Regions from separate parts of the Klebsiella sp. I138 genome, predicted to be linked through region 2. Evidence: riboswitches for the same ligand, from Rfam matches in the RefSeq annotation. Region 2 holds a riboswitch; the other holds the start of a gene.

What was found. Region 2 has a riboswitch for cobalamin ahead of cbiB (adenosylcobinamide-phosphate synthase CbiB). Riboswitches for the same ligand answer to the same signal wherever they lie in the genome.
Positions count from the first base shown of each region.
Region 1: another riboswitch for cobalamin. It lies ahead of btuB (TonB-dependent vitamin B12 receptor BtuB); the one in region 2 lies ahead of cbiB (adenosylcobinamide-phosphate synthase CbiB).

Region 1 covers NZ_CP180447.1:3,984,646-3,999,403, reverse strand. The annotation lists gene argH (argininosuccinate lyase) at 1-1,355, shown strand, start outside; gene oxyR (DNA-binding transcriptional regulator OxyR) at 1,632-2,549, shown strand; gene sthA (Si-specific NAD(P)(+) transhydrogenase) at 2,532-3,932, opposite strand; gene fabR (HTH-type transcriptional repressor FabR) at 4,129-4,764, shown strand; gene ACMYSK_RS18670 (YijD family membrane protein) at 4,780-5,139, shown strand; gene trmA (tRNA (uridine(54)-C5)-methyltransferase TrmA) at 5,186-6,286, opposite strand; cobalamin riboswitch at 6,402-6,581, shown strand; gene btuB (TonB-dependent vitamin B12 receptor BtuB) at 6,649-8,517, shown strand; gene murI (glutamate racemase) at 8,462-9,313, shown strand; rRNA gene ACMYSK_RS18650 (16S ribosomal RNA) at 9,692-11,234, shown strand; tRNA gene ACMYSK_RS18645 (tRNA-Ile) at 11,306-11,382, shown strand; tRNA gene ACMYSK_RS18640 (tRNA-Ala) at 11,493-11,568, shown strand; rRNA gene ACMYSK_RS18635 (23S ribosomal RNA) at 11,774-14,681, shown strand.
Region 2 covers NZ_CP180447.1:5,188,843-5,203,600, reverse strand. The annotation lists gene cobS (adenosylcobinamide-GDP ribazoletransferase) at 82-825, opposite strand; gene cobU (bifunctional adenosylcobinamide kinase/adenosylcobinamide-phosphate guanylyltransferase) at 822-1,367, opposite strand; gene ACMYSK_RS24360 (cobyric acid synthase) at 1,361-2,884, opposite strand; gene cbiB (adenosylcobinamide-phosphate synthase CbiB) at 2,980-3,939, opposite strand; cobalamin riboswitch at 4,097-4,258, opposite strand; gene cobD (threonine-phosphate decarboxylase CobD) at 4,345-5,430, opposite strand; gene amiC (N-acetylmuramoyl-L-alanine amidase AmiC) at 5,445-6,698, opposite strand; gene argA (amino-acid N-acetyltransferase) at 6,926-8,257, shown strand; gene recD (exodeoxyribonuclease V subunit alpha) at 8,311-10,149, opposite strand; gene recB (exodeoxyribonuclease V subunit beta) at 10,146-13,694, opposite strand; gene ptrA (pitrilysin) at 13,691-14,758, opposite strand, start outside.

The sequences.
Region 1 (14,758 bases), 1.2 Mb from region 2:
GTTTTACTCAGGCAGCAGATCAGCGGTTCAAGCAGTTCAACGACTCTTTGCGCTTCGACTATCGCCTGGCGGAGCAGGATATCGTTGGCTCCGTTGCCTGGTCTAAAGCGCTGGTGACGGTTGGTGTTCTGAGTGCCGCCGAGCAGCAGCAGTTGGAAGAGGCGTTAAGCGTGCTGCTGGAAGAGGTGCGGGCGAACCCGCAGCAAATTCTGGAAAGCGATGCGGAAGATATTCACAGCTGGGTGGAAGGCAAGCTTATCGACAAAGTGGGCCAACTGGGCAAGAAATTGCATACCGGACGCAGCCGTAACGATCAGGTAGCAACCGATCTGAAGTTGTGGTGTAAGGATACCGTTGCCGAGCTGCTCTCTGCCAACCGCCAGCTGCAAAGTGCGCTGGTGGAGACGGCGCAGAACAACCAGGATGCCGTTATGCCGGGTTACACTCACCTGCAGCGCGCGCAGCCGGTGACGTTTGCCCACTGGTGCCTGGCCTACGTTGAGATGCTGGCGCGGGATGAAAGCCGCCTGCAGGATACTCTGAAGCGCCTGGACGTCAGCCCTCTTGGCTGCGGTGCGCTGGCGGGTACCGCCTATGATATCGATCGCGAGCAGCTGGCCGACTGGCTGGGTTTTGCCACGGCGACCCGCAATAGCCTGGACAGCGTTTCTGACCGTGACCATGTGCTGGAGCTGCTCTCCGATGCGTCGATTGGCATGGTCCATCTGTCACGCTTCGCCGAAGATCTGATTTTCTTTAATACGGGTGAGGCCGGGTTTATTGAACTGTCCGATCGCGTCACTTCCGGCTCCTCGCTGATGCCGCAGAAAAAGAACCCGGATGCACTTGAGCTGATCCGCGGGAAATGTGGCCGCGTCCAGGGCGCCCTGACCGGCATGATGATGACCCTGAAAGGCCTGCCGCTGGCCTACAACAAAGATATGCAGGAAGACAAAGAAGGGCTGTTCGACGCGCTCGATACCTGGCTTGATTGTCTGCATATGGCGGCGCTGGTGCTTGATGGTATTCAGGTCAAGCGTCCGCGTTGCGCAGAGGCGGCACAGCAGGGATATGCGAATGCGACCGAGCTGGCAGATTATCTGGTGGCGAAAGGCGTACCGTTCCGTGAAGCGCACCATATCGTCGGGGAAGCGGTTGTCGAGGCCATCGCTCAGGGGAAACCACTGGAAGATTTGGCGCTGGCCGATCTGCAGAAGTTTAGCAGCGTGATTGCCGATGATGTTTATCCGATTCTGTCGCTGCAGTCTTGCCTGGATAAACGTCTGGCTAAAGGCGGCGTCTCGCCGAAGCAGGTCGCACAGGCGATTGCTGACGCGAAACAGCGTCTGGTGTAAATCCTGTCGTCCCGGGGCTGATGCCTGTGGGACAGATGAGATAAGAAGCTCGGGCTATGTCCGGGCTTTTTTATGCAAAAAAAAGCGGACACAAGGTCCGCAAAAGTTCACGTTGGCTTTAGTTGTTCGGTCAGGGAATGCGCTGAGGCGGTGTCGTGATTTTCTGACTTTCGCCTCGTTTCTGGGTTTATTATTGAACAGAAAACTTGATAGGGATAATCGTTCGTTGCTATGCTATCTATCGCCATGAACTATCATGGCGACGGAGGATGAATAATGAATATTCGCGATCTTGAATACCTGGTTGCGCTAGCCGAGCACCGCCACTTCCGGCGCGCGGCGGACTCCTGCCACGTCAGCCAACCCACGCTTAGCGGTCAGATCCGCAAGCTGGAGGATGAACTTGGGGTCATGTTGCTGGAGCGCACCAGCCGTAAGGTTCTGTTTACCCAGGCCGGACTGTTGCTGGTAGATCAGGCGCGTACCGTGTTACGCGAAGTCAAAGTGCTCAAGGAAATGGCAAGTCAACAAGGTGAGACCATGTCCGGGCCGCTGCATATTGGCCTGATTCCGACCATTGGCCCTTACCTGTTGCCACAAATAATACCGATGCTGCACCAGACTTTTCCAAAGCTGGAAATGTACCTGCATGAAGCACAAACGCATCAACTGCTGGCCCAGCTGGACAGCGGTAAGCTCGACTGCGCGATCCTCGCGCTGGTGAAAGAGAGCGAGGCCTTTATCGAGGTACCGCTGTTTGAAGAGCCGATGATGCTGGCAATTTACGAAGATCACCCGTGGGCAAATCGCGATCGCGTACCGATGTCTGATTTAGCCGGAGAAAAGCTGCTGATGCTGGAAGATGGCCACTGCCTGCGCGATCAGGCGATGGGTTTCTGTTTTGAGGCCGGCGCGGATGAAGATACGCATTTCCGCGCGACCAGTCTTGAAACGCTGCGCAATATGGTGGCTGCAGGTAGCGGCATCACGCTGCTGCCGGCGTTGGCGGTGCCGCAGGAGAGAAAACGCGATGGCGTGGTGTACATCCCGTGCATTAAGCCGGAGCCGAGACGTACTATCGGGTTGGTTTACCGCCCCGGTTCACCGCTGCGTAGCCGCTACGAACATCTGGCGGAGGCCATCCGCAGCACCATGGATGGCCATTTCGACAAGCCGTTAAAACAGGCGGTTTAAGCCATTTAAAGCGGCGACCCTATAGGCTTCCGCCATGGTCGGGTAGTTAAAGGTGGTGTTAACGAAGTACTCAATGGTGTTGCCACCACCTTTTTGCTCCATAATCGCCTGGCCGATATGAATAATCTCGGCCGCGCGTTCGCCAAAGCAATGAATCCCAAGGATCTCTTTCGTTTCTCTATGGAACAAGATCTTCAGGGTTCCCACGCTCATACCGACAATTTGCGCCCGTGCCAGATGTTTAAACTGCGCGCGACCCACTTCGTATGGCACTTTCATGGCCGTCAGCTGCTGCTCGGTTTTACCCACGGAGCTGATTTCCGGGATGGTGTAGATCCCGGTCGGGATATCTTCAATCAGGTGGGCAGAAGCCTCACCCTTAATCAGCGCTTGTGCGGCGATGCGTCCCTGATCGTAGGCGGCTGATGCCAGGCTCGGATAGCCGATGACATCGCCGACGGCATAGATATGCGGCAGCGCGGTCTGGTACATGCTGTTGACTTTGAGCTGGCCGCGGCTATCGGTTTTCAGACCAATATTTTCCAGTGCCAGGGAATCGGTGTTACCGGTACGGCCATTGGCGTACAGCAGACAATCGGCTTTCAGTTTCTTACCCGATTTCAAATGCATAATCACGCCATCATCGACGGCTTCAATTTTCTCGTACTCTTCGTTGTGGCGAATCACCACACCGCTGTTCCAGAAGTGATAGGAGAGGGAGTCGGACATCTCCTGATCGAGGAACGCCAGCAGGCGGTCGCGGGTGTTGATCAGGTCGACCTTCACCTCCATGCCACGGAAAATAGACGCGTATTCACAGCCAATAACCCCGGCGCCGTAGATGATCACGTGACGTGGTTCGTGCTGCAGGCTGAGAATCGAATCGCTGTCGTACACGCGCGGATGGGAAAAATCGACATCGGCCGGATGATACGGGCGGGAGCCGCAGGCGATGACGAATTTCTCCGCGGTTATCGTTTCGACGGTGCCGTCGTGACATTCCAGGGCGAGCGTGTGTTCATCAACAAAGTGCGCGTTGCCCTGCAGTATTTCGCAGTGGTTACGCTCATAGAAACCCTGACGCATATGGGTTTGCTGGTTAATGACGCTGTCGGCATGGTTAAGAATGTCGGCGAAAGAAGAACGAAGAAGGCGGGAGTGGTCGCTGTAGAGGGGGTTTTGGTTAAATTCGATAATACGACTGACGGCATGGCGGAGGGCTTTCGACGGGATGGTGCCCCAATGGGTACAGCCGCCGCCGACGTTATGATAGCGCTCGATAACGGCAACGCGCGCTCCCTGCTTAACCAGCCCCATTGCGGCACCTTCACCGCCAGGGCCGGAGCCAATGACTATTGCATCATAATCCCAAGAGTGTGACATGGCATTACTCACCTGTTTTATACATAAAATAAACACGATGATAACATTCGCCGGGCTTTAACCCAATTATCGTTGTGCTTTTTTGCGGCCTAAAAGCAGATTCGGCTCGTAAACAATCATTCACAAACCAGTGTAAACCGATTAGTTTTAATCTCTGGTATAGTGCCAGCAGGTCTATTGGAAGGATTCAGACATCGTGATGGGCGTAAGAGCGCTACAAAAAGAGAAAACCCGGCGTTCGCTGGTCGAAGCCGCATTCAGCCAGCTTAGTGCTGAACGGAGTTTCGCCAGCTTGAGTTTGCGAGAAGTTGCGCGCGAGGCGGGGATTGCACCGACGTCCTTTTATCGCCATTTTCGTGATGTTGACGAACTCGGTCTGACGATGGTCGACGAGAGTGGACTCATGCTACGCCAGCTGATGCGCCAGGCGCGGCAGCGTATCGCCAAGGGCGGCAGCGTGATTCGCACCTCTGTTTCTACATTCATGGAATTTATAGGTAACAACCCAAACGCTTTCCGTCTTTTATTACGGGAACGTTCTGGCACATCCGCGGCGTTTCGTGCCGCCGTGGCGCGTGAAATTCAACATTTCATTGCGGAACTTGCCGATTATTTAGAAATCGAAAACCATATGCCGCGTGCCTTTACTGAAGCGCAGGCTGAAGCTATGGTCACTATCGTTTTCAGCGCGGGCGCTGAGGCGCTGGACGTCGGCCCTGAACAACGCCGGCAGCTGGAAGAGCGACTGGTACTGCAGCTCAGAATGATCTCGAAAGGCGCGTATTACTGGTATCGCCGCGAACAAGAAAAAATGTCAAATCATTCCGAATAACGTGAAGGACGAGCAATGAAACACTCAGTTCAAGATAAAGGTACGCTGCTGCTGGCGCTGATCGCTGGTTTGTCCATTAATGGAACCTTCGCCGCGCTGTTCAGCTCGATCGTTCCCTTTTCCATCTTCCCGGTACTGTCTCTGCTACTGACGATTTACTGTCTGCATCAGCGCTACCAGAACCGCAGTATGCCCGTTGGGCTGCCTGGCCTGGCTGCCGCCTGTTTTATTCTGGGCGTTTTGCTGTATAGCACCGTCGTGCGTGCGGAATATCCGGATATCGGGTCTAACTTCTTCCCGGCCGTGCTGTCGGTGATCACCGTGTTCTGGATCGGCTACCGGATCCGTAACCGCAAGGATACTGCGGCAGAGTAAGCCCGCAGCTGTTACCCGGCAAACATCATGTTGCCGGGTTTCCCGCTTACTTTTTCGTGAGCAAAACGCCACATTCCATATGATGGGTGTACGGGAACTGATCGAACAGTGCCAGGCGCGTGACGTCGTGGGTCTGACTTAAGGTTTCCAGGTTCTGGCACAGAGTCTCCGGATTACAGGAGATGTACAGAATTCGCGGATACGCCTGCACCATCTTCTCCGTTTCGCTATCCAGCCCGCTACGCGGCGGATCGACAAAAATCGTCTCACACTGATAGCTTTGCAGGTCGATACCCTGCAGGCGGTTAAACTCCCGCACGCCGTTCATGGCCTGAGTAAACTCTTCCGCCGCCATACGGATGATCTGTACGTTATCAATATGGTTAGCCGCAATGTTGTACTGCGCCGCCGCGACCGACGGTTTGGCTATTTCTGTTGCCAGTACGCGATCAAAATTGCGCGCCAGCGCCAGGGAGAAGTTGCCGTTGCCGCAGTACAGCTCGAGTAAATCACCCGTTGCCTCTTTGGTGGCGTCCAGCGCCCATTCCAGCATCTGAATATTCATGGCGGCATTGGGCTGAGTGAAGCTGTTTTCTACCTGGCGATAGATCATTTCGCGGCCGGCGACCGGCAGGCGCTCATCTAAATAGTCCTGATCGAGCTCGATTTTGGTTTTGGTAGCGCGGCCAATCAGATGCACGTTGAGGTTTTTCGCCCGTAGTGCATCGCGCAGGGCTGTGGCCTGCTGACGCCACTCGTCGTCGAGCTTCTTGTGGTACAGCAGCGACACTACGGCCTGATTGCTCATGGTCGTCAGGTAATCGACCTGGAACAGCTTATGGCGCAGAACCGGATTATCGCGTACACCATCGATAATTTCGCTCATCAACTGATTGATGAGTTCACTCGCCGCCGGAAAGCGATCAACGCGAATCCGGGATTTCGTCTGCTGGTCGAACATGATGTGGTACAGGTCGTCGCCATCGTGCCACAGACGAAACTCGGCACGCATTCGATAATGGCTGACCGGCGAACGAAACACCTCCGGAACCGGCGCGCTAAAAGGCACCATCATTTTTTGCAGACGGACGACTTTCTCTGCCAGCTGCGCTTCATATTGTTCGGTCGGAAGGTGTTCTGGGGTCATGATGCATCCTGAATAAAATAAGTACGCGGGGATTGTAGGGAAAGCGCAGGGGATGTCCAGCCCGGAAAAGGGAACAAATATAATTATAGAAGTCTGGACTTCTATATGTTTCTAATTATAGCATTGTGTAACCGGTCCTGTGAGTTAAAAGGGAATCCAGTGTAAATCTGGGGCTGACGCGCAGCGGTAAGGAAGGTGGGATGAACGCATTGTGCAGACACTGCCGATTTCAGGTGGGAAGTCCTCATCCATAACACACCCCAAGCCCGAAGACCTGCCGGAATACGTCGCATTTGGTTTCTATCATCGCGTGCTACTGATGAAACCAGCGGCATCCTTTATATGTTACGGATGCTTTTACAATGATTAAAAAAGCTTCGCTGATGACGGCTCTCTCCGTCACGGCATTTTCTGGCTGGGCGCAAGACAGCAATTCAGATACGTTAGTGGTGACAGCAAATCGTTTTCAACAGCCAGTCAATACGGTTCTTGCGCCGACTGACGTGGTCACCCGGGAAGATATCGATCGCTGGCAGGCGAAGGATTTAAACGATGTTATGCGTCGGCTGCCGGGTGTGGATATTGCCCAGAATGGCGGGATGGGGCAAAGCTCTTCTTTATTTATCCGCGGCACCGAAGCCAAACAGGTTCTGGTACTGATTGATGGCGTACCCATGCCTCGTCCTGGTATTACCAACAACCCTGACCTCAACCAAATACCGCTATCGCTGGTGCAGCGTGTGGAATACATCCGTGGTCCGCGTTCGGCCATTTACGGTTCCGGTGCGATGGGCGGCGTGATTAACGTCATCACCCACTCTGATAAAGAAGAATCTAAGATCACCGCAGGCGTTGGCTCTGAAGGCTACCAGCAATACGACGGCACTCTGCGCCATCGCTTCGGCGATACGGTTGCGACGGTCGCCGGTTCCTATGAGGGAAACAAAGGCTTTAACGTTCAGCCTGATTCGACCTGGTCGCACGATCAGGATCGCGATGGTTTCCGCAGCAAAGCGTTCTGGGGTGGTCTTGAGCATAAATTTAACGATAACCTGAACGGTTTCTTCCGCGGGCGTAGCTATACCAACAACGCAGACTACGATCTGGGAAGCCCGCCATATAGCCCTGCCTACAGCGCAGATGAAGAGCAGCTCTATAACCAGAGCTGGGACGCAGGCCTGGCATTTAGTTCCGGAATCTACTCTTCACAGCTGATCGCCAGCTATCAGAAGGTCAAAGACTATAACTACAGCAGCATCTATGGCCGTTACAATGACGGCACGACGCTCGATCGGATGACGCAGCGTAATCTGCAGTGGGGCAATAACGTTATTGTTGGCCATGGCTCTGTGAGCGCCGGCGTGGACTGGCAGCAGCAGCGGCTGACCTCGTCGGATACGGTAATATCGGATACCTACAAGCGTGATAACACGGGTCTGTATCTGACCGGTCAGCAGCAGTTTGGCGATGTGACGCTCGAAGCGTCCGGTCGTGAAGACCACGATGAACAGTTCGGCTGGCACGGTACCTGGCAGACCACCGCCGGTTGGGAGTTCGTGGAAAACTATCGCGTAACCCTGGGCTATGGCACCGGCTTCCTCGCCCCTTCACTGGGACAGCAGTTCGGTTCGACCCGATTTGGCATCAGCTCAAACCCGAACCTGAAGCCGGAAGAGTCTCAACAATGGGAAGCGGGGCTTGATGGTCTTACCGGTCCGCTGGACTGGCGCCTGTCGGCGTATCACTACAAAATCACTAATCTGATTACCTATTACTCAGATCCTGTCACCTATGAAGGCGAGTATGACAATATCAATGCCGCAACGATTAAAGGCGTTGAGTGGACGGGTAATATCGATACAGGCATTTTCAGCCATCGCGTCACGTTGCAGTACGTCGACCCGCGTAATGATGATAATGGTGAAGTCCTGGCCAGACGTTCTAAACGCCAGGCGAAGTATCAGGTGGACTGGACGATGTTCAACGTCGATATGGATGTATCGTGGCAGTATTACGGCAAGCGCTACGATAACAACACGTCTCAGTACAATAATACGCAGCGCATTTTGCCAAGCTACAGCACTCTTGACGTTTCTGCCGCGTATCCGATCACCGATCACCTGACGGTTCGTGGTAAAATAGCCAACCTGTTCGATAAAGATTACGAGACAGCTTATGGCTACCAAACTGCAGGACGAGAATACTACTTGTCTGGCAGCTACACCTTCTGATCCACGTCCCACCGTGCTGGTGTTTGACTCCGGCGTCGGTGGGTTGTCGGTTTATAATGAGATTCGGCAGCTGCTGCCGAATCTGCATTACATCTACGCTTTTGATAACGTTGCTTTCCCTTATGGGGAGAAGAGTGAAGAATTCATCGTTGAACGCGTGCTCGAAATCGTCACTGCCGTTCAACAACGTTATCCGCTGGCGCTGGCCGTCATTGCCTGTAACACCGCCAGCACCGTCTCTCTTCCCGCCCTTCGTGAAAAATTCGCCTTTCCTGTTGTGGGGGTCGTTCCGGCGATTAAACCTGCCGCGCGTTTGACGGCGAACGGCATTGTCGGCCTGCTGGCAACGCGTGGTACGGTCAAGCGTCCCTATACGCGGGAGTTGATAAGCCGCTTTGCGAATGAATGTAAGATAGAAATGCTGGGTTCCGCTGAACTCGTTGAGCTGGCGGAAGCGAAGCTGCATGGTGAACCGGTCCCGTTGGATGAACTACGGCGCATTCTGCGCCCGTGGCTGCGAATGGCGGAGCCGCCTGATACGGTTGTGCTGGGTTGCACGCATTTCCCTCTCTTACAGGAAGAGCTGCAACAGGTGCTCCCGGAAGGAACGCGGATGATCGACTCCGGTGCCGCCATTGCCCGTCGTACCGTCTGGCTGCTGGAACATGAAGCTCCGGATGCGAAATCCAGCGACCCGAATATTGCTTATTGCATGGCGCTGACGGCCGAAACTGAACAACTTTCACCCGTTTTGCAGCGTTACGGCTTTGAGAAGCTCGAAAAACTGCCACTTTAATGGCGTTTTGCACAAAAAAGAGACGGTTGAAAAGTTTTTTTAAAACAGGGCTTGTCAACGTCTCAGAACTCCCTATAATGCGCCTCCACTGACACGGAACAACGGCTTACAGGCCGCCGGGTTAGCGGGGTTCAGCGATGAACACCAACAGAGAAAAGCAAAAATAAATGCTTGACTCTGAATGAGGAAAACGTATTATACGGGACCTCGCGACAGAGCGCTCAGCGCCGTTGCACTGCTCTTTAACAATTTATCAGACAATCTGTGTGGGCACTCAAAGTGACATGGATTCTTAACGTCCTCGGACGAAAAATGAATACCAAGTCTCTGAGTGAACACGTAATTCATTACGAAGTTTAATTCACGAGCATCAAACTTAAATTGAAGAGTTTGATCATGGCTCAGATTGAACGCTGGCGGCAGGCCTAACACATGCAAGTCGAGCGGTAGCACAGAAGAGCTTGCTCTTTGGGTGACGAGCGGCGGACGGGTGAGTAATGTCTGGGAAACTGCCTGATGGAGGGGGATAACTACTGGAAACGGTAGCTAATACCGCATAACGTCGAAAGACCAAAGTGGGGGACCTTCGGGCCTCATGCCATCAGATGTGCCCAGATGGGATTAGCTAGTAGGTGGGGTAATGGCTCACCTAGGCGACGATCCCTAGCTGGTCTGAGAGGATGACCAGCCACACTGGAACTGAGACACGGTCCAGACTCCTACGGGAGGCAGCAGTGGGGAATATTGCACAATGGGCGCAAGCCTGATGCAGCCATGCCGCGTGTATGAAGAAGGCCTTCGGGTTGTAAAGTACTTTCAGCGAGGAGGAAGGCATTAAGGTTAATAACCTTAGTGATTGACGTTACTCGCAGAAGAAGCACCGGCTAACTCCGTGCCAGCAGCCGCGGTAATACGGAGGGTGCAAGCGTTAATCGGAATTACTGGGCGTAAAGCGCACGCAGGCGGTTTGTTAAGTCAGATGTGAAATCCCCGGGCTCAACCTGGGAACTGCATTTGAAACTGGCAAGCTTGAGTCTTGTAGAGGGGGGTAGAATTCCAGGTGTAGCGGTGAAATGCGTAGAGATCTGGAGGAATACCGGTGGCGAAGGCGGCCCCCTGGACAAAGACTGACGCTCAGGTGCGAAAGCGTGGGGAGCAAACAGGATTAGATACCCTGGTAGTCCACGCTGTAAACGATGTCGACTTGGAGGTTGTTCCCTTGAGGAGTGGCTTCCGGAGCTAACGCGTTAAGTCGACCGCCTGGGGAGTACGGCCGCAAGGTTAAAACTCAAATGAATTGACGGGGGCCCGCACAAGCGGTGGAGCATGTGGTTTAATTCGATGCAACGCGAAGAACCTTACCTACTCTTGACATCCACGGAATTTAGCAGAGATGCTTTAGTGCCTTCGGGAACCGTGAGACAGGTGCTGCATGGCTGTCGTCAGCTCGTGTTGTGAAATGTTGGGTTAAGTCCCGCAACGAGCGCAACCCTTATCCTTTGTTGCCAGCGGTTCGGTACGGGAACTCAAAGGAGACTGCCAGTGATAAACTGGAGGAAGGTGGGGATGACGTCAAGTCATCATGGCCCTTACGAGTAGGGCTACACACGTGCTACAATGGCATATACAAAGAGAAGCGACCTCGCGAGAGCAAGCGGACCTCATAAAGTATGTCGTAGTCCGGATCGGAGTCTGCAACTCGACTCCGTGAAGTCGGAATCGCTAGTAATCGTGGATCAGAATGCCACGGTGAATACGTTCCCGGGCCTTGTACACACCGCCCGTCACACCATGGGAGTGGGTTGCAAAAGAAGTAGGTAGCTTAACCTTCGGGAGGGCGCTTACCACTTTGTGATTCATGACTGGGGTGAAGTCGTAACAAGGTAACCGTAGGGGAACCTGCGGTTGGATCACCTCCTTACCTGAAAGAACCTGCCTTTGTAGTGTCCACACAGATTGTCTGATGAAAAATAAGCAGTAAAAAATCTCTGCAGGCTTGTAGCTCAGGTGGTTAGAGCGCACCCCTGATAAGGGTGAGGTCGGTGGTTCAAGTCCACTCAGGCCTACCAAATTCGCTACCGTGCTGCGTTATGGCGACTACTCACATACTTCAGTATGCTTCGCGTCACCATGCCTTGCCCGATATCGAATAACGGTAAACAGAGATGACAATTACGATGGGGTTATAGCTCAGCTGGGAGAGCGCCTGCCTTGCACGCAGGAGGTCTGCGGTTCGATCCCGCATAGCTCCACCATCCTTTACTGCTGCACAATAAAAAACTTCAGAGCGTACCTGAAAAGGTATGCTGCGAAGTTTTGCTCTTTAAAAATCTGGATCAAGCTGAAAATTGAAACGACACACTGTTTCCTTTCTCCGTAATAAGAAAGGAAAAATGGTGTGTTCGAGTCTCTCAAATTTTCGCAATGCGAACTGTTTTACGAAACAGTTTCGGGTTGTGAGGTTAAGCGACTAAGCGTACACGGTGGATGCCCTGGCAGTCAGAGGCGATGAAGGACGTGCTAATCTGCGATAAGCGTCGGTAAGGTGATATGAACCGTTATAACCGGCGATTTCCGAATGGGGAAACCCAGTGTGATTCGTCACACTATCGTTAAGTGAATACATAGCTTAACGAAGCGAACCGGGGGAACTGAAACATCTAAGTACCCCGAGGAAAAGAAATCAACCGAGATTCCCCCAGTAGCGGCGAGCGAACGGGGAGCAGCCCAGAACCTGAATCAGTTTGTGTGTTAGTGGAAGCGTCTGGAAAGTCGCAGGGTACAGGGTGATACTCCCGTACACTAAAATGCACATTCTGTGAGTTCGAAGAGTAGGGCGGGACACGTGGTATCCTGTCTGAATATGGGGGACCATCCTCCAAGGCTAAATACTCCTGACTGACCGATAGTGAACCAGTACCGTGAGGGAAAGGCGAAAAGAACCCCGGCGAGGGGAGTGAAAAAGAACCTGAAACCGTGTACGTACAAGCAGTGGGAGCCTCTTTATGGGGTGACTGCGTACCTTTTGTATAATGGGTCAGCGACTTATATTCTGTAGCAAGGTTAACCGTATAGGGGAGCCGCAGGGAAACCGAGTCTTAACTGGGCGTTAAGTTGCAGGGTATAGACCCGAAACCCGGTGATCTAGCCATGGGCAGGTTGAAGGTTGGGTAACACTAACTGGAGGACCGAACCGACTAATGTTGAAAAATTAGCGGATGACTTGTGGCTGGGGGTGAAAGGCCAATCAAACCGGGAGATAGCTGGTTCTCCCCGAAAGCTATTTAGGTAGCGCCTCGTGAACTCATCTTCGGGGGTAGAGCACTGTTTCGGCTAGGGGGTCATCCCGACTTACCAACCCGATGCAAACTACGAATACCGAAGAATGTTATCACGGGAGACACACGGCGGGTGCTAACGTCCGTCGTGAAGAGGGAAACAACCCAGACCGCCAGCTAAGGTCCCAAAGTCATGGTTAAGTGGGAAACGATGTGGGAAGGCACAGACAGCCAGGATGTTGGCTTAGAAGCAGCCATCATTTAAAGAAAGCGTAATAGCTCACTGGTCGAGTCGGCCTGCGCGGAAGATGTAACGGGGCTAAACCATGCACCGAAGCTGCGGCAGCGACGCTTATGCGTTGTTGGGTAGGGGAGCGTTCTGTAAGCCGTTGAAGGTGGCCTGTGAGGGTTGCTGGAGGTATCAGAAGTGCGAATGCTGACATAAGTAACGATAAAGCGGGTGAAAAGCCCGCTCGCCGGAAGACCAAGGGTTCCTGTCCAACGTTAATCGGGGCAGGGTGAGTCGACCCCTAAGGCGAGGCCGAAAGGCGTAGTCGATGGGAAACAGGTTAATATTCCTGTACTCGGTGTTACTGCGAAGGGGGGACGGAGAAGGCTATGTTAGCCGGGCGACGGTTGTCCCGGTTTAAGCATGTAGGCGGAGCGTTTAGGTAAATCCGGACGCTTATTAAACGCTGAGGTGTGATGACGAGGCACTACGGTGCTGAAGTAACAAATGCCCTGCTTCCAGGAAAAGCCTCTAAGCATCAGGTAACATCAAATCGTACCCCAAACCGACACAGGTGGTCAGGTAGAGAATACCAAGGCGCTTGAGAGAACTCGGGTGAAGGAACTAGGCAAAATGGTGCCGTAACTTCGGGAGAAGGCACGCTGATGGTAGGTGAAGTGACTTGCTCACGGAGCTGAAATCAGTCGAAGATACCAGCTGGCTGCAACTGTTTATTAAAAACACAGCACTGTGCAAACACGAAAGTGGACGTATACGGTGTGACGCCTGCCCGGTGCCGGAAGGTTAATTGATGGGGTTATCCGTAAGGAGAAGCTCTTGATCGAAGCCCCGGTAAACGGCGTACGTAACTATAACGGTCCTAAGGTAGCGAAATTCCTTGTCGGGTAAGTTCCGACCTGCACGAATGGCGTAATGATGGTACAGGCTGTCTCCACCCGAGACTCAGTGAAATTGAACTCGCTGTGAAGATGCAGTGTACCCGCGGCAAGACGGAAAGACCCCGTGAACCTTTACTATAGCTTGACACTGAACATTGAGCCTTGATGTGTAGGATAGGTGGGAGGCTTTGAAGTGTGGACGCCAGTCTGCATGGAGCCAACCTTGAAATACCACCCTTTAATGTTTGATGTTCTAACGTAGACCCGTGATCCGGGTTGCGGACAGTGTCTGGTGGGTAGTTTGACTGGGGCGGTCTCCTCCTAAAGAGTAACGGAGGAGCACGAAGGTTAGCTAATCCTGGTCGGACATCAGGAGGTTAGTGCAATGGCATAAGCTAGCTTGACTGCGAGCGTGACGGCGCGAGCAGGTGCGAAAGCAGGTCATAGTGATCCGGTGGTTCTGAATGGAAGGGCCATCGCTCAACGGATAAAAGGTACTCCGGGGATAACAGGCTGATACCGCCCAAGAGTTCATATCGACGGCGGTGTTTGGCACCTCGATGTCGGCTCATCACATCCTGGGGCTGAAGTAGGTCCCAAGGGTATGGCTGTTCGCCATTTAAAGTGGTACGCGAGCTGGGTTTAGAACGTCGTGAGACAGTTCGGTCCCTATCTGCCGTGGGCGCTGGAGAATTGAGGGGGGCTGCTCCTAGTACGAGAGGACCGGAGTGGACGCATCACTGGTGTTCGGGTTGTCATGCCAATGGCATTGCCCGGTAGCTAAATGCGGAAAAGATAAGTGCTGAAAGCATCTAAGCACGAAACTTGCCCCGAGATGAGTTCTCCCTGACTCCTTGAGAGTCCTGAAGGAACGTTGAAGACTACGACGTTGATAGGTCGGGTGTGTAAGCGTAGCGATACGTTGAGCTAACCGATACTAATGAACCGTGAGGCTTAACCTTACAACGCCGAAGCTGTTTTGGCGAAGAGACGAAATTGATTTTCAGCCTGATGACAGATTATTCACTGCGCAGAGATG
Region 2 (14,758 bases):
CCATCGCCTCCCCTTACGGAGCGGAAATGGCGCACGATGCTGAACACCTCTGTTACGGCAATACTGTTCAAATAGCCGGACTCACAGCAGAGCCAGCAGGAATATCAGCTCGCCCAGCTCAATCGCCGCCCCCAGCGTGTCGCCGGTTTGCCCGCCCAGGGTGCGTTTCAGCAATTGCCCAAGGACAAAAATGGCCACCACGGTGATCCCCAACGCCGCCACGCCGTGCATCCCTGGCAGTAACATAGCGGCGAGAATTGCCGTTAACCCCAGCGTCACGCAGGTTTGCCGCCCGCTCACTTTGCCGATAAATACATTGCCCAGTCCTTCTTCACGGGCATAGCGATGGCGGTACATCAGCAGTGCGGAAACGCCACGCCCGGCGGCACAGGCGGCAGCCAGCGCGGCCAGCATCGACGTTCCGCGCAGCGCCAGCTCGCTGACGACCAGCACTTTTGCCAGCAGAACAAAAATGAGCGCCAGTCCGCCGTGAGTCCCCAGCCGGCTGTCACGCATAATCTCCAGCATCCGTTCCCGGCGGCGAGCGGAAAACACGCCGTCGCAGGTATCGGCCAGGCCATCGAGGTGAAAACCACCGGTCAGCAGCGCCAGCGCTAAAATACAAAACAGCGCCGCGAGCGGAATACCGCACCAGGATTGAACGGCCAGAAACACCAGCCCGCTCAGCCCGCCCAGCAGCACGCCGACCAGAGGGAAAGTGACAATCCCACGGACATACCGATCGATCTCCAACCCCTGCGACCAGCGCTCCGGCACCGGTAAGCGACTCATAAAAGAGAGCATTGCCCAAAATAGTTTGATCATTTAATTTTGACTCCAATACCTGACACTACCAGCCAGACCTCATCCGCTGCCGCTGCCAGGCGCTGGTTGACCCGACCGGCAATATCGCGAAAATGCCGCGCAAGGCGGTTTTCCGGGACAATCCCCATCCCCACTTCATTGGTAACCAGAACGACCGTCGCCGGGCAGCGCTGACAGGCGGCAATCAGCGACTGAATCTCGTCATCTATCATCAGTTCCATCGCCGAAAAATCCCAGTCGTCCGGAGAGCTATCGCCCCCCTGGGCAAACAGCATATTGGTTACCATGGTGGTCATGCATTCCAGCAGCACGGCTTCCTGCGGGTCGTTGCCCGGCGTAATCACCTCATCGAGATGGCGCCAGCGTTCGACGGTGCGCCAGTGGGCCGGTCGGCTATCGCGATGGTGTTGAATCCTCTGAGCCATTTCCTCATCAACACTCTGCGAGGTCGCGAGATACAAAACCTGTGGCGAATTGGCAATGAGTGCCTCGGCGTGGCGGCTTTTTCCGCTACGGGCACCGCCGGTAACCAGAATCAGCATGATGGCTCCTGATGCTGCTGCATAATATGATAAATCTTTTCGATATCAATATGCTGGCGCATAGCAGCGGCCAGCACATCAAACTGCTGCGATTTGTATTGCGCGTAGTGAAGAGTGGTATCCAGCGCTTCCAGCCCTTTGCGCTGCCGCAGGCCGTTGACCAGCGCGCGAGTGAAATCATCGCTGTCGAACAGGCCATGAAGGTAAGTACCAAACGCCAGCCCGTCGTCCGTCATTGCCCCGTCAGCCACCCGCCGGCCATTTTTCTCCAGCTGCATCACCGGCCGGCAGTTCCCGTTCAGGGTCGTTTCACCCATATGTATTTCGTAGCCTCGTACCTGCAGGGCAGAAGCCCCTGCCAGCCAGTCCGGAAGGGCTGCCGCCATCGTAGCCTCCACCTGAGTGGTGGTTTTATGTCGGGCAAATTGCGTCACCGTATCGAGCAGACCGAGTCCGGGCAGCGTTCCCAGACCGGACTCTACTTCATCGACAATCGCCTCACCCAACATTTGATAACCGCCGCAAATCCCCAGCACCGGTATTCCCTGCTGATGCGCCTGCAATACGCCCAGCTCCATTCCGCTGTCGCGCAGCCACAGCAGATCGCCCAGCGTATTTTTACTGCCGGGCAGGATAACTAAATCGGCCTGCGTCAGATCCTGCGGGTGCCGCACGTAGCGCACGCGTACATCCGGCTGCGCCGCCAGCGCATTGAAATCGGTGAAGTTTGAGGTATGGGGCAGTTGAACGACCGCAATGTCGATTTCGCGCTTCGCCGTGCTCAGATACTTCCCTTTCTGTAGCGCCACGCTGTCTTCATCCTCCAGATCGACCTCCAGCCACGGCAGCACCCCCAGCACGGGAACACCGGTTAACGCTTCGATCTGTTCGATTCCGGAATAGAGTAGCGCGATATCACCGCGGAATTTATTGATGATCACCCCTTTAACCCTGGCGCGTTCCTGCTCCTCAAGCAGCGCCAGCGTCCCGTAAATCGCGGCAAACACGCCCCCTCTGTCGATATCGGCAACAAGGATCACCGGGCATTGCGCCATTTCCGCCATCCCCATGTTGACGATATCGCGATCGCGCAGGTTGATCTCCGCCGGGCTGCCGGCCCCTTCCAGAACCAGCACGTCATACTCCTGCGCCAGGCTGCGATAGACCGTCAGGATCTGTTCGCGCAGGCGCGGTTTATATTCGTGGTAGCTCACCGCATCCATATCCGTCGCCACTTTGCCCATCAGCACCACCTGGGCTTTAAGATCGCTGGTTGGCTTCAACAAGATGGGGTTCATGCGCACATCCGGCGCGATACCGGCCGCTTCAGCCTGAAAGATCTGCGCCCGGCCCATCTCCTTGCCATCCGCCGTGATCCCTGAATTGAGCGCCATATTCTGCGATTTAAACGGCGCCGTGCGCAGGCCATCCTGATAAAAAATGCGGCATAATCCAGCCACCAGCACGCTTTTACCGACGTCGGACGCCGTTCCCTGCAGCATGATTGCCTGCGTCATGACGTCTCCTCGTTCGCATTTTTTCGCATTACTCTTCCATCCCGCTTCTGTTTTATGTTGCAACTGCCCTGGCCACAAAAAGCCATCTTTCGTTCTCAGGCCACGCCTGCCCACAGATACCGCACCGCCATAAACAGCACCAGCGCCAGCGTCGAAGCCACCCACATCAGGCGCAGGGTGCGGGGAATATCATCGACCGAAATATCGCGTACGGTGTCGCCAATCCAGGGTTTTTCCACCCGCTCGCCAAAATAGTCGTTTGGACCGCCGAGCCGGATACCTAACGCACCGGCGACGCTGGCTTCCGACCATGCGCAGTTAGGGCTGCTGTGTTGATAGCGATCGCGCCAGCCAATACGCAGGGCACGCGCACCGTCGTAACGACATAAAAACGCCGCCAGGCTGAACAGCAGCCAACTCAGGCGCGCGGGAATAAAATTCGCCACATCGTCAAGACGGGCGCTGACCATACCGATAGCACGATATTTTTCATGTTTATACCCCACCATGGAGTCGAGTGTGTTAATCGCTTTATAGGCCATCGCCAGCGGCGCGCCGCCCAATAGCAGGAAGAACAGCGGCGCAATAATGCCATCGACGGTGTTTTCTGCAACCGTCTCCACCACCGCGCGATTTATCTGCTCAGGCCGTAGCTGCGAAGTATCACGCCCGACAATCCAGGCAAGTTTTTCCCGACTTTGCGCCAGGTCGCCCGCGCGTAGCGGACGTTCAACTTCTCTGGCGGAATCCGCAAGGCAGCGCCCGGCCAGCAGGGTAAAGATCATCCACACCTCAATCACCCAGCCAAGCCAGGGATGGAGAGTTTCCGCCAGTTTCAATATGCCCCAGGCCAGGAACCACGTAAGCCCAACCACCGTCAGCCACATCAGCCCACCGCCGATGCGCAGCGCGCGTTGGCTGTGACAGTGCCGGCGCACGATTCGTTGAATAATAGTGATGAGATTGCCAATCCAGCGCACCGGATGCGGCCAGCGCGGCGGATCGCCGATAACAGAATCGAGGATCCAGGCGACGCACCAGGCAAGCAGCGTCATCGTCCCGGCCCCGTGACTAACCGCCAACGGGCGAAAATGAATGAATGGAGTTGTACCGCCATACCCTGTTCCTGTTCAGGGTGGTCGGGGTGTAAAGGTGCGCCTGACGCCATCTTTCGACGGCACGCATCTGAGCAACCCACTTCCCACCGAAGTTGTTGATAATCACCGACAGGCAGGTTTTCTGGCTTAGCGTCATCCTCACCCGCCCTTCCCGGTCTCACGATCGGTGGTATTTACGGGGTTGTCAGCATCACAGCAGCGGGGGCTGCGGAGGATTGTCACCTCCTTCCCTGGCACCTGTTGGTTAGCCTGATGCTTCAGAGATCCGGCCTGACGTATCCCGGATCTCTGAAGCATCAGGCAGCGTATTATGCCATACGCAGGAGCCGGTCGCTTGCGGAGTCAGACGTCGGCGGAGAGGAGGGCGCTGAGCGCGGTAAGCAGGCGCTGATTCTCCTCAGGGCTGCGAATGGCCACGCGGAAATAACCGGCACTCAGTCCCGAATAGTTTGCGCAGCTGCGGATCAGAATATGCTGGTGCAGCAAAGCCTGTTGCAGATCGAGCCCGCTGAGATCGCAGCGTAAAAACAGATAGTTTGCCCGCCCCGGGTAAACGGTCAGGCCGCGCAGCTGGCGGAGGGCCAGATACAGGCGACTGCCCTCCTGCGCCAGCCATTGCCAGGTAGCCTGCTGATAGGCGCTGTCCTTGAGCACTATTTCACCCGCCAGAGCCGCAAAGGCATTAATTGACCACGGCATTTGCTTCTCACGCAGCCGGGCCACGGCTCGTTCATCGCTGTTAACCAGGTAGCCAAGACGCAGGCCGGGAATCGCATAAAACTTGGTGAGGGAGCGGAGCACCCAGATGTGGGGGTTATCCTGCAGAAAGGGAATAAAACCCGACCGGTCGGGAATAAAATCGATAAATGCTTCGTCCAGGATAAGGGCAATCCCCGCGTCCCGGCAGCGGGCGGCAATCGCCTCAAGCAGCGCGTGTTCAGGCAGAAGACCGGTAGGATTATTGGGCGTACAGAGGAATAAACAGTCCAGCTCTGGCGTCAGTGCCTCAAGAATAGCGTCGGTCAACTGCCAGCCATCTTCCTCACGCAGCGCGAATTCCAGGACCGTGCAATCGACCGCCTGCAGCGCGCGGCGATACTCCGCAAAACCGGGCGTCACCACCATCGCCCTGCGCGGCTTCAGGCCGTGCGCAAGCGTAAAAATAGACTCGGTTTCGCCATTGCCAGCCAGTATCCACGATGCGGGAATGCGGTGGTGTTCCGCCAGCGCAAGATGCAGCTGCTGATATTCAACGTCAGGATAGCGTTCTGCCCGTTCAAGATTATCAATAAGCGCGCGCTTTACGCATTCCGGCATGCCGAGGGGATTAATGTTGGCGCTAAAATCCAGCAGCTGTTCCGCCGAGATGCCCAGCAGCGCGGCGGCTTCCCGGGTATTCCCGCCGTGCGCGCTCTTCAGTAGCGCCATCTCCTGCTCCTGTGTTATCCGCGCCTTGCCAGCGTAGCGCCATCGGCGAAGTAGGCTTTAATTCCCGCCAGAATCGACTCGGCGACCTGCTGCTGGAAGGTCGCCGTTTTCAGCTTACGTTCTTCTTCCACGTTGCTGATAAACGCCGTTTCCACGAGGATAGACGGTATATCCGGTGCCTTCAGCACCGCAAAACCCGCCTGCTCCACCTGGTTTTTATGCAGGTTATTCACTCTGCCCATTTTTTGCAGCACCGCTTTGCCAAACTTCAGGCTATCGGCGATGGTCAGCGACTGCACCATGTCGAACATCGTATGGTCGACATAGCGATCGCCGCTTTTACTCACCCCCCCGACCAGGTCAGAGGCGTTCTGGGTCTGGGCCAGATATTTTGCGGCGGTACTGGTTGCGCCTTTGGTCGATAGCGCAAACACCGATGAGCCTCGCGGCTGTCGGCTGGTAAAGGCATCGGCGTGAATCGAGACGAACAGATCGGCACGCTGCTTTTGCGCCTTGGCAACGCGGACCTTCAGCGGAATGAAGACATCTTCATTCCGGGTCATGTAGGCCCGCATGTTGCCCTCTTTTTCGATAAGCGCACGTAGCCGGCGGGCAATTTGCAACACCACGTCCTTCTCGCGGGTATGGTATTTTCCTATTGCGCCGGAGTCTTCGCCGCCGTGGCCCGGGTCGAGCATAATCACGATCGGCCGGTCGCGCCCGGCTTTGCCCGGCTTCGGCCCGCTTTCGGCAGGAGGCACCTGACGCTCAAGATCGCCTTTATTGTAATCTTCCAGTAACGCCAGCAGCGGATCCTGAACATCGGTCGCGGTCGAAGGATAAAGATCCATGACCAGACGTTCTTTAAAACCAGCCACCGGCGCCAGGGCAAAGAGCTGCGGTTTAACGTTCTGCTTAAGTTCAAACACCATGCGCACAGTTTGCGGATCAAACTGCCCGACGCGCGCGGACTTAATATAAGGATCGTCATCGCGAATACTCGCTCCCATGCCTTTTAGCACGGAGTTAAGATTGACGCCTTCCAGATCCACCACCAGCCGTTCCGGATTGCTCAAGGCAAACTGTCGATATTTCAGCACATGATTCGATTCTACCGTGACGCGCGTATAGGTTGACGACGGCCAGACGCGTACAGCGACGACCTGCGCGGCAGCCGCTAAGCCTACCGGGCTGACGCTCATTAACCACATTGCGCCCGCCCCCTGTAAAAAACGACGACGGCTTAATCCTGACTTGTATCCCGGCATGCCACTCCCAAGCAATAAAAACGTATTCGTACTCAAAACAGACAGATTGACCGGAAACTTTAACGAAAGCTGCATAACCTGTCATCAATAAAAGGGTAAACAATCTTAGACAGCACGCTTTTGATCACAGATTTTTATCAGTTTCGGCGCAAATTTAGACTTGCGTTTAATGCTGAAACAGAATAAAAATACACTAATTACGAATAATCATGCATTGAGGTCAAGTCATGGTGAAGGAACGTCGCACCGAACTGGTAGAAGGATTCCGCCATTCTGTCCCCTACATTAACGCCCATCGGGGGAAAACGTTTGTCATCATGCTTGGCGGCGAAGCAATTGAGCATGAAAATTTCTCCAGCATTGTCAATGACATTGGTCTTTTGCACAGCCTGGGCATCCGCCTGGTAGTGGTCTATGGCGCACGCCCGCAGATTGACGCCAATCTGGCAGAGCACCACCACGAGCCGGTTTATCATAAACAGACCCGCGTTACCGACGCCAAAACCCTCGAGCTGGTTAAGCAGGCTGCGGGCATGCTGCAGCTGGAAATTACCGCACGCCTGTCGATGAGCCTGAATAACACCCCGCTGCAGGGCGCGCATATCAACGTGGTGAGCGGTAACTTTATTATCGCTCAGCCGCTGGGCGTCGATGATGGCGTTGATTATTGCCATAGCGGGCGCATCCGCCGTATCGATGAAGATGCGATTCATCGCCAGCTGGATAACGGCGCGATTGTACTGATGGGCCCCGTTGCCGTTTCGGTGACCGGCGAAAGCTTTAACCTGACCTCTGAAGAGATTGCTACGCAGCTGGCCGTTAAGCTGAAGGCCGAAAAAATGATCGGTTTCTGCTCATCCCAGGGGGTTTACAATCAGGATGGCATGATTGTTTCCGAGCTGTTCCCGAACGAAGCTCAGGCGCGCGTAGAAGAGCTGGAGGCCGAAGAGGATTACAACTCTGGTACGGTGCGTTTTCTGCGCGGGGCCGTGAAGGCCTGTCGCAGCGGCGTGCGTCGCTGCCATCTGATCAGCTATCAGGAAGACGGGGCGTTGCTGCAGGAGCTGTTCTCACGCGATGGTATCGGGACCCAGATAGTCATGGAAAGCGCCGAGCAGATTCGCCGCGCCACCATTAATGATATCGGCGGAATTCTTGAGCTGATTAGCCCGCTGGAGCAGCAGGGTATTCTGGTGCGCCGCTCGCGCGAGCAGCTGGAAATGGAAATCGATAAATTCACTATTATTCAACGTGATAACACCACTATCGCCTGTGCCGCGCTCTATCCGTTCCCGGAAGAGAAAATCGGTGAGATGGCCTGCGTCGCGGTGCATCCGGATTACCGCAGCTCATCGCGCGGTGAAGTGCTGCTGAACCGCATTGCCACTCAGGCGAAGCAGATGGGCTTGAGCAAATTATTTGTCCTCACCACCCGCAGTATTCACTGGTTCCAGGAGCGCGGCTTTACGCCGGTTGATATCGACCTGCTGCCGGAGAGTAAGAAAGAGATGTACAACTACCAGCGTCGTTCAAAAGTGATGATGGCCGACCTCGGCTGAAGCAACCTCCCCGGTGGGCACGACGCCTGGCCGGGGAAATAACGAACCAGAGGTTACGCGCCGCGGGCAAAAATATCCGCCAGCCCGCTGCGCCGCTCGGTTCGGGCGACGATGGACTGGGTCAATACCTGCTCGTCGGCATAAATCGACAGCCGCTGTTTGGCCCGCGTGATTGCGGTATAGACCAGCTCACGGGTGAGCAGCGGTACGATTTTAGCGGGCAGAATCAACGCCGCATGAGTGAATTCCGATCCCTGCGATTTATGTACCGTCATTGCCCACGCGGTGTCGTGCTCCGGCAAGCGGCTTGGCTGCACCGACTTAATGCTGCCATCCGGCATCGGGAACCAGACACGTAGCCCCTCTCCTCGTTCCAGCGCAATCCCGATATCGCCATTGAACAACCCCAGAGCACTGTCGTTGCGCGAAATCATCACCGGGCGCCCCTCATACCAGCGCGAATGCCTCGGTAGCGTAATCGCCCGCCGACGGTTAAGCATCTGCTCCAGCTGTTCATTCACTCCGCTGACGCCGTAGGGGCCATCGCGCAGGGCGCACAGCAGCTGGAATTCACCGAAGGCGGCAATCAGTGCCTCCGGCTCTGCCCGCTCGCGCAGCAGTTGCAAATAGCGACCATATCCCGCCTGCGACTGCATGAGCATCGCTTCGTATTCTTCAGTCGTACTCAGCGGATGCAAAACAATATCGTCGAAGGGCTGGCGTAGCGTCGCTCTCACGCCGCTGCGATCGCCGTTGTTCACCGCACGGGCCAGACTGCCGATGCCGGAATGGCTGCCGAAACGGTAGCTTTTTTGCAGCAGGCACAGGCTGTCGCGCAGTGCGCCCGCAGCCTCACTTTCGCCAGCCGGTACCGGGTGGCCGGTCAGCCGGGTCAGCTGCGCCGCGCGCGCCGCGGTATAGCCAGTATTCACCCAGGCACAAATATCCCCGAGCACCGCTCCGGCTTCCACGGACGCCAGCTGATCGCGGTCGCCGAGGAAAATGACCCGTCCATGTTCCGGCAACGCATCAATCAACCGCGCCATCATTGGCAGGTCAATCATTGAGGCCTCATCTACCACCAGCACATCCAGATGCAACGGATTGCCAGCGTGATAGCGCATCCGCTGACTGCCGGGCTGAGCGCCCAGCAGACGATGCAGTGTGCTGGCCTCGGTGGGCAACAGCGTCTTCTGCTCATCGCTCAGCGGCAGGCGACGCAGCGCCTCCCCCAGCGATTCCGTCAATCTTGCCGCCGCTTTCCCGGTCGGCGCCGCCAGACGGATCCGGCAGCGTGGCTGACGGGTCGTCTGAATCAGCGCCGCCAGCAGCCTGGCGACGGTAGTGGTTTTCCCGGTGCCGGGGCCGCCGGAAATCACCGAAATACGGCGGGTCAACGCCACCGCAGCAGCAACCTTTTGCCAGTCTGTTTCCGCGCTTGCAGGGAACAGCGCATCCAGCGTGTGAGCCAGTTGAACCTCATCAACGTCCACAACCTGGTTGGCTTCATTGAAGAAACGCGCGACGGTCAGTTCATTACGCCACATCCGGTTGAGGTAGAGCCGGTCGCCGCAGAGGACGATCGGCGTCGGCCGCTCGCCGCCGCTAACCGCCTGCGAGGCGAGCAGAAGCGCCGACCAGTCATCAGGTGACCCCGCCTGCGCCAGCAGCTGTTCGCGCAGATCGTTGGCTTTTCCGCTCAGAAGCTCGTCCGAGCGCAAACGTGAAATCGGCAGACAAACGTGTCCTTCGCCGGCATCGCGACTGAGCACTGCCGCCGCCAGCTTCACCGCCGGATGCGCGTCTTGTGCCACCATCAGCGCAAACTGCACATCTAACGGGCGCAGCATGCGCTGATTTACCGCTTCCAGCAGCAGTTCATCCATCGTCATGGCAGGACCTCCTCCTGTACATCTCCGGCAAACAGCGCATCCAGGCCGTCAATCAGCGGCTGCGCGGGGCGTGCGGTGAAAATCCCCTGCTCGCCACCCTGTCCGTCCATGCCGCGTAAAAAAAGATAAATCACGCCGCCGAAATGGCGTTCGTAATCGTAGTCAGCAATGCGGTGGCGCAGGTAGCGGTGCAGCGCCAGGCTATAGAGCTGGTACTGCAAATCGTAACGGTGCGTCCGCATGGCCTGTTCCATTGCCTGACGGGTATAGGCTTCGCGGTCTTCCCCCAGCCAGTTCGATTTATAATCCAGCAGATAATATCGGCCGTTATGGCGGAACACGAGATCGATAAAGCCTTTTAACATTCCGCGGACCTGGCGAAAGTCCAGGGGCGGGCAGTCCACAGAGAGCGGATCGTAGCGGCGAATCAAGGCGTCCAGGCGCTGCGGTTCCAGCGGCCGTTCGATCGGCAAATAGAAAGCCATCTCCACCTGCTTATCGCCTGCGGTGAGCTGATTGAGCGCTATTCCGGCGCCCGGTAGCGGAGTCCGCAGCACGTCGTCCAGCCACTGCGTGAGTACCGGCGTCCACTGTTCTCCGAAGCCCCCGGACTGCAGCTTTTCCGCCATCCAGTCGGCAGGAACCGGCTGGGTAAAATCGAGGTCTTCAAACAGGCTGTGCAGGAATGTCCCCGGCGATGCCCCGCGCGGAAACTGATGCGGCGTGAGCTGCGGCTCTGTGGCAACCTCGCCGACGCCAGCGGCGTCGACATCAAGACGCGGGAGCAGATCCTGAGCCACGCTGTGGCCATGCTGCTGCAACCCGGAATAGCTGGTGACCCGCCAGTCATCGGTGACCTGCCGGGCAAGGATCCTCGCGGACAGCGGCGGCAGCGTCTCCTGCGGCGCCTGCCAGGGTGTGGGATCCGGCGCATCGGGCATTTGCAGGGCGATATCCTCGCAGCAGAACGCCTGCAAACGCGCGGCCAGCCCGGCGGCATCCATCGCTTCGCCGCCTTGCAGCAGGCGCCCGAGCGCGCTCTGATGAAAATCACTGGCGCCGGGTTTGTCGCTGCGCCGGGTACTCAGCGGGGCAACACCGAGGCTACAGTGCCAGACCGCGCGAGTCAGGGCGACGTAGAGCAGGCGTAAATCTTCCGCCAGGCGCTCCGCTTCCGCCAGCTCCAGACTGCCTTCGTCCTGACCCAGATCGAGCACTGCGGCAAACGAGTCGCGATCGTGATAAAACGCCTGATCCTGTTTACGGAAACGGGCAATAAACGGCAGCCAGACCAGCGGATACTCCAGCCCTTTGGATTTGTGCACGGTGACTATCTGTACCAGGTGCTTATCGCTTTCCAGGCGCATCTGCTGACTGGACGCGTTGCTGTCCGGTTCGGCAATATGCTGCGTCAGCCAGCGCACCAGCGCATGTTCACTTTCCAGTTGGCTGGCCGCCTCCTGTAGCAGTTCGCTGATATGCAGGATATCGGTTAAACGACGTTCGCCGCCGACGGTCACCAGCAGGTTTTCCGCAATTTGCCGGGCGCTCATCAGCGCACGCAGCATCGGCATCACGCCACGCTGGCGCCAGATTTGTCGGTAGCCGCTGAACTCTTCAACCAGTTCGTCCCAGGCACGTTCATCCTGATTAAGGCGTTCAATATCCAGCGCATTCAGGCCGAATATCGATGTCGCCAGCGCACTGCGCAACGTATTTTCGCGTTCGGGAGCCAGTACCGCCTGCAGTACCCATAAAATCTCCTGCGCTTCCGGCGTATCAAACACGCTATCGCGGTTAGAAAGATACACCGACGGGATAGCAAGCCGCCGTAACGCATCGCGGATTAGCGACGCTTCCTGGCGGTTACGCACCAGGACCGTAATATCGGAGGCCTGTACCGGCAGGGCTTCTTCTCCACGCCAGAGCAGCGCGCGCCCCTGTTGACCGGCGCTTAGCCAGTCGCGAATTTGCGCCGCGCACAGCTGCGCCATATAAGCCTGATAATCACCGGCCCCGACGCCCTCGCCCGGCATCAGCCAGATGTTCATGGCTGGAACTGCGTCGTTATCAACGGTAAAGCGCAGTCCGCGGTTTTTCCCTGCCGGTTTGACCGGCAGGAAAGGGATCTCGCGGAACATAAAGGGATTATCGCTCAGGCTGAACAGACGGTTAACGCTTGCAACCATCCCGGGGGCCGAACGCCAGTTGGTATCCAGCGTATAGTGCGCCGCCACGTCGCCGCGCGCTTTCATATAGGTGAAAATATCCGCGCCGCGAAAGGCGTAGATGGCCTGCTTGGGGTCACCGATAAGCAGGAGCGCCGTCTCCGGCTGCTGCCGCCAGATGCGGCGGAAAATACGATACTGCTGCGGGTCGGTGTCCTGAAATTCATCAATCATCGCTACCGGGAAGCGCTGGCGAATGGCGCCGGCCAGCGCGTCTCCACTCTCTCCGCGCAGTGCGTCATCAAGCCGGCTGAGCATATCATCGAAGCCGAGTTCGCCGCGTCGGCGCTTCTCGCGTGCTACCGCCTCACGGATTTCCACCATCGCCCTGGCGATAACCAGATCCGTCAACGTCAGCGGGGAAGCCAGCAGCTGTTCAACCGCACTAAACAGCGGATGCACCGGCGGCTCGCCGCCCGCTTTGGTGCGTTCATACAGGAAGGCCTGAGAAAATTTCTCCAGCGCTTCTGGCAACTGGTAGCTTAGCGTCTCTTCCTGCGCCCAGAGGTTGATTTTCTCTATCCATTTTCCCTGGTTGCCGCGATTGAACTTGCGCCGGTCGAGGCCGGAGTTCTCCAGCACGCTGTCAATCTCAGCAACCTGCTCCCGCCACTGCGTTTTCATGGCATTGATGCGCGTAATAATTTGCTGATGGCGTTCGGCCAGCGTCTCTTCTTCCGCCGGCGGGGATTTGAGCTGTGGCGCTTCGCCCTGCAACCAGCGGTCGAGGGATTTCAGCAGATCGCGCGGACCTTTCCACGCGTCATGAATAACCGCGGCAATCTCCCGCGGCAGCGGATAGCAATGACGACGCCAGAAGTCGGCGCAGGCCTGGTAGCGCAGCCGGGACTCATCCTCGATCAGCTGCTGCTCAAACAGCATGCCGGACTCAAAGGCGTTCAGGCTGAGCATCCGCTGGCAGAAGCCGTGGATAGTAAATACCGCCGCTTCGTCCATCTGCCGTTCCGCCAGCAGCAGCGTATTCGCCGCCTGCTGCTTATCCGGGATTTCGGCCAACAATGCGGCATAGAGGGGGTCGCTCGCGTTTTCACGCAGGCAGGCAATACGTAGCTCGTGGATATTACTGCGAATACGGCCACGCAGTTCTTCGGTAGCCGCCTCGGTGAAGGTCACCACCAGCAGCTCTTCCACGCTGACCGCGCGAGGAAAGGCGGATTCCCCGCCAAGTCCCAGCAGCAGCCGCAGGTAAAGTGCGGCGATGGTAAAGGTTTTTCCTGTGCCCGCAGAGGCTTCTATCAGGCGCTCACCCATCAAGGGCAAGCGCAGGGGATCCAGAGGCTCAGCGGTTTCGGTCATTCGTTCTCTCGCATCAGGGGTAAGGATTTCTGCAATGCGCTGACGTTTTCCCAGACTTTGCCACCCTCAGGGTGGACGTAATCCGTCTTGCCATTCTGGCTGCCGGAAATCTGGGACAATATCGCCATGCCTTGCGGATCCACTACCGTCTGATGGAAGAAGTCGGCAAGTACTTGCGGCGTCAGCAGTTTAATCTGAGCCACTACTTTATCACGTGAATCGAAGCGCATATTACCGCGATCGAAATCTTTGCTGAGCTGCGAGGCTTCACCACCCAGGGTTTGCGGCGCCTGGATCATCTGGCTAATCACCGCCTGCTGGATTTGCGCAAACTCTGTCGGGCTCATCGCCCGGAGTCTGGCTTCCGCCGTTGGGAAGAACGCTTTGAAGCGCTGCCAGAGGAAAGCCGGCTGTTTATCGCTGCTTTGCAGCAGGAAACCCATGCCCCACTGACGCCCGACGTTCATCGGGAAAGCGAAGACCGCATAGCCAAGCTGCTCTTCGGTACGCAGTTGAGTATAGAACCACGGTTGAATGATCTGCCCGAGCAGGGAGCTGGCGGCGGAACTACTGTATTCATCCATGTTCGGCGGTGCGAAGACGGCAGCCAGTGCCGAATCGGTGCTGTTGCCAGGCTTTTCAAAAATCGCCAGCTGTTTACTGTTGATCAATACGTCTTTGTTGCGACACCACTCATTGCCATCGGCCCCCAGCTGCTGCTGGATCTGGCGCGCCATGGCAGTGGACTGTTCAGCCGTGAGATTACCAATAACCAGCAGTTCCGGGCGCCCTTTCGCTTTCAGGTTATCGCGGTAGGCCAGCACATCTTTCAGGCTAATTGACGGCAGCAGACCCCGACGCTCCTCGCGTTGGAAATAGGGAACCTGAGACAGCATCTGAACCGGCATTATCGCCTGGTCGTAGGCTTTGCCTTTATCCGCCGAATCCATCATCTGCGCATACCAGGATTTGGCTTGATCAAGCTGCTCTTCGGTGGGCGTGTAGCTGAAATAGCCGTCCAGCAACGCGGTAAACAGCTGAGGCAGCCGCTGGGTGTAGCCATT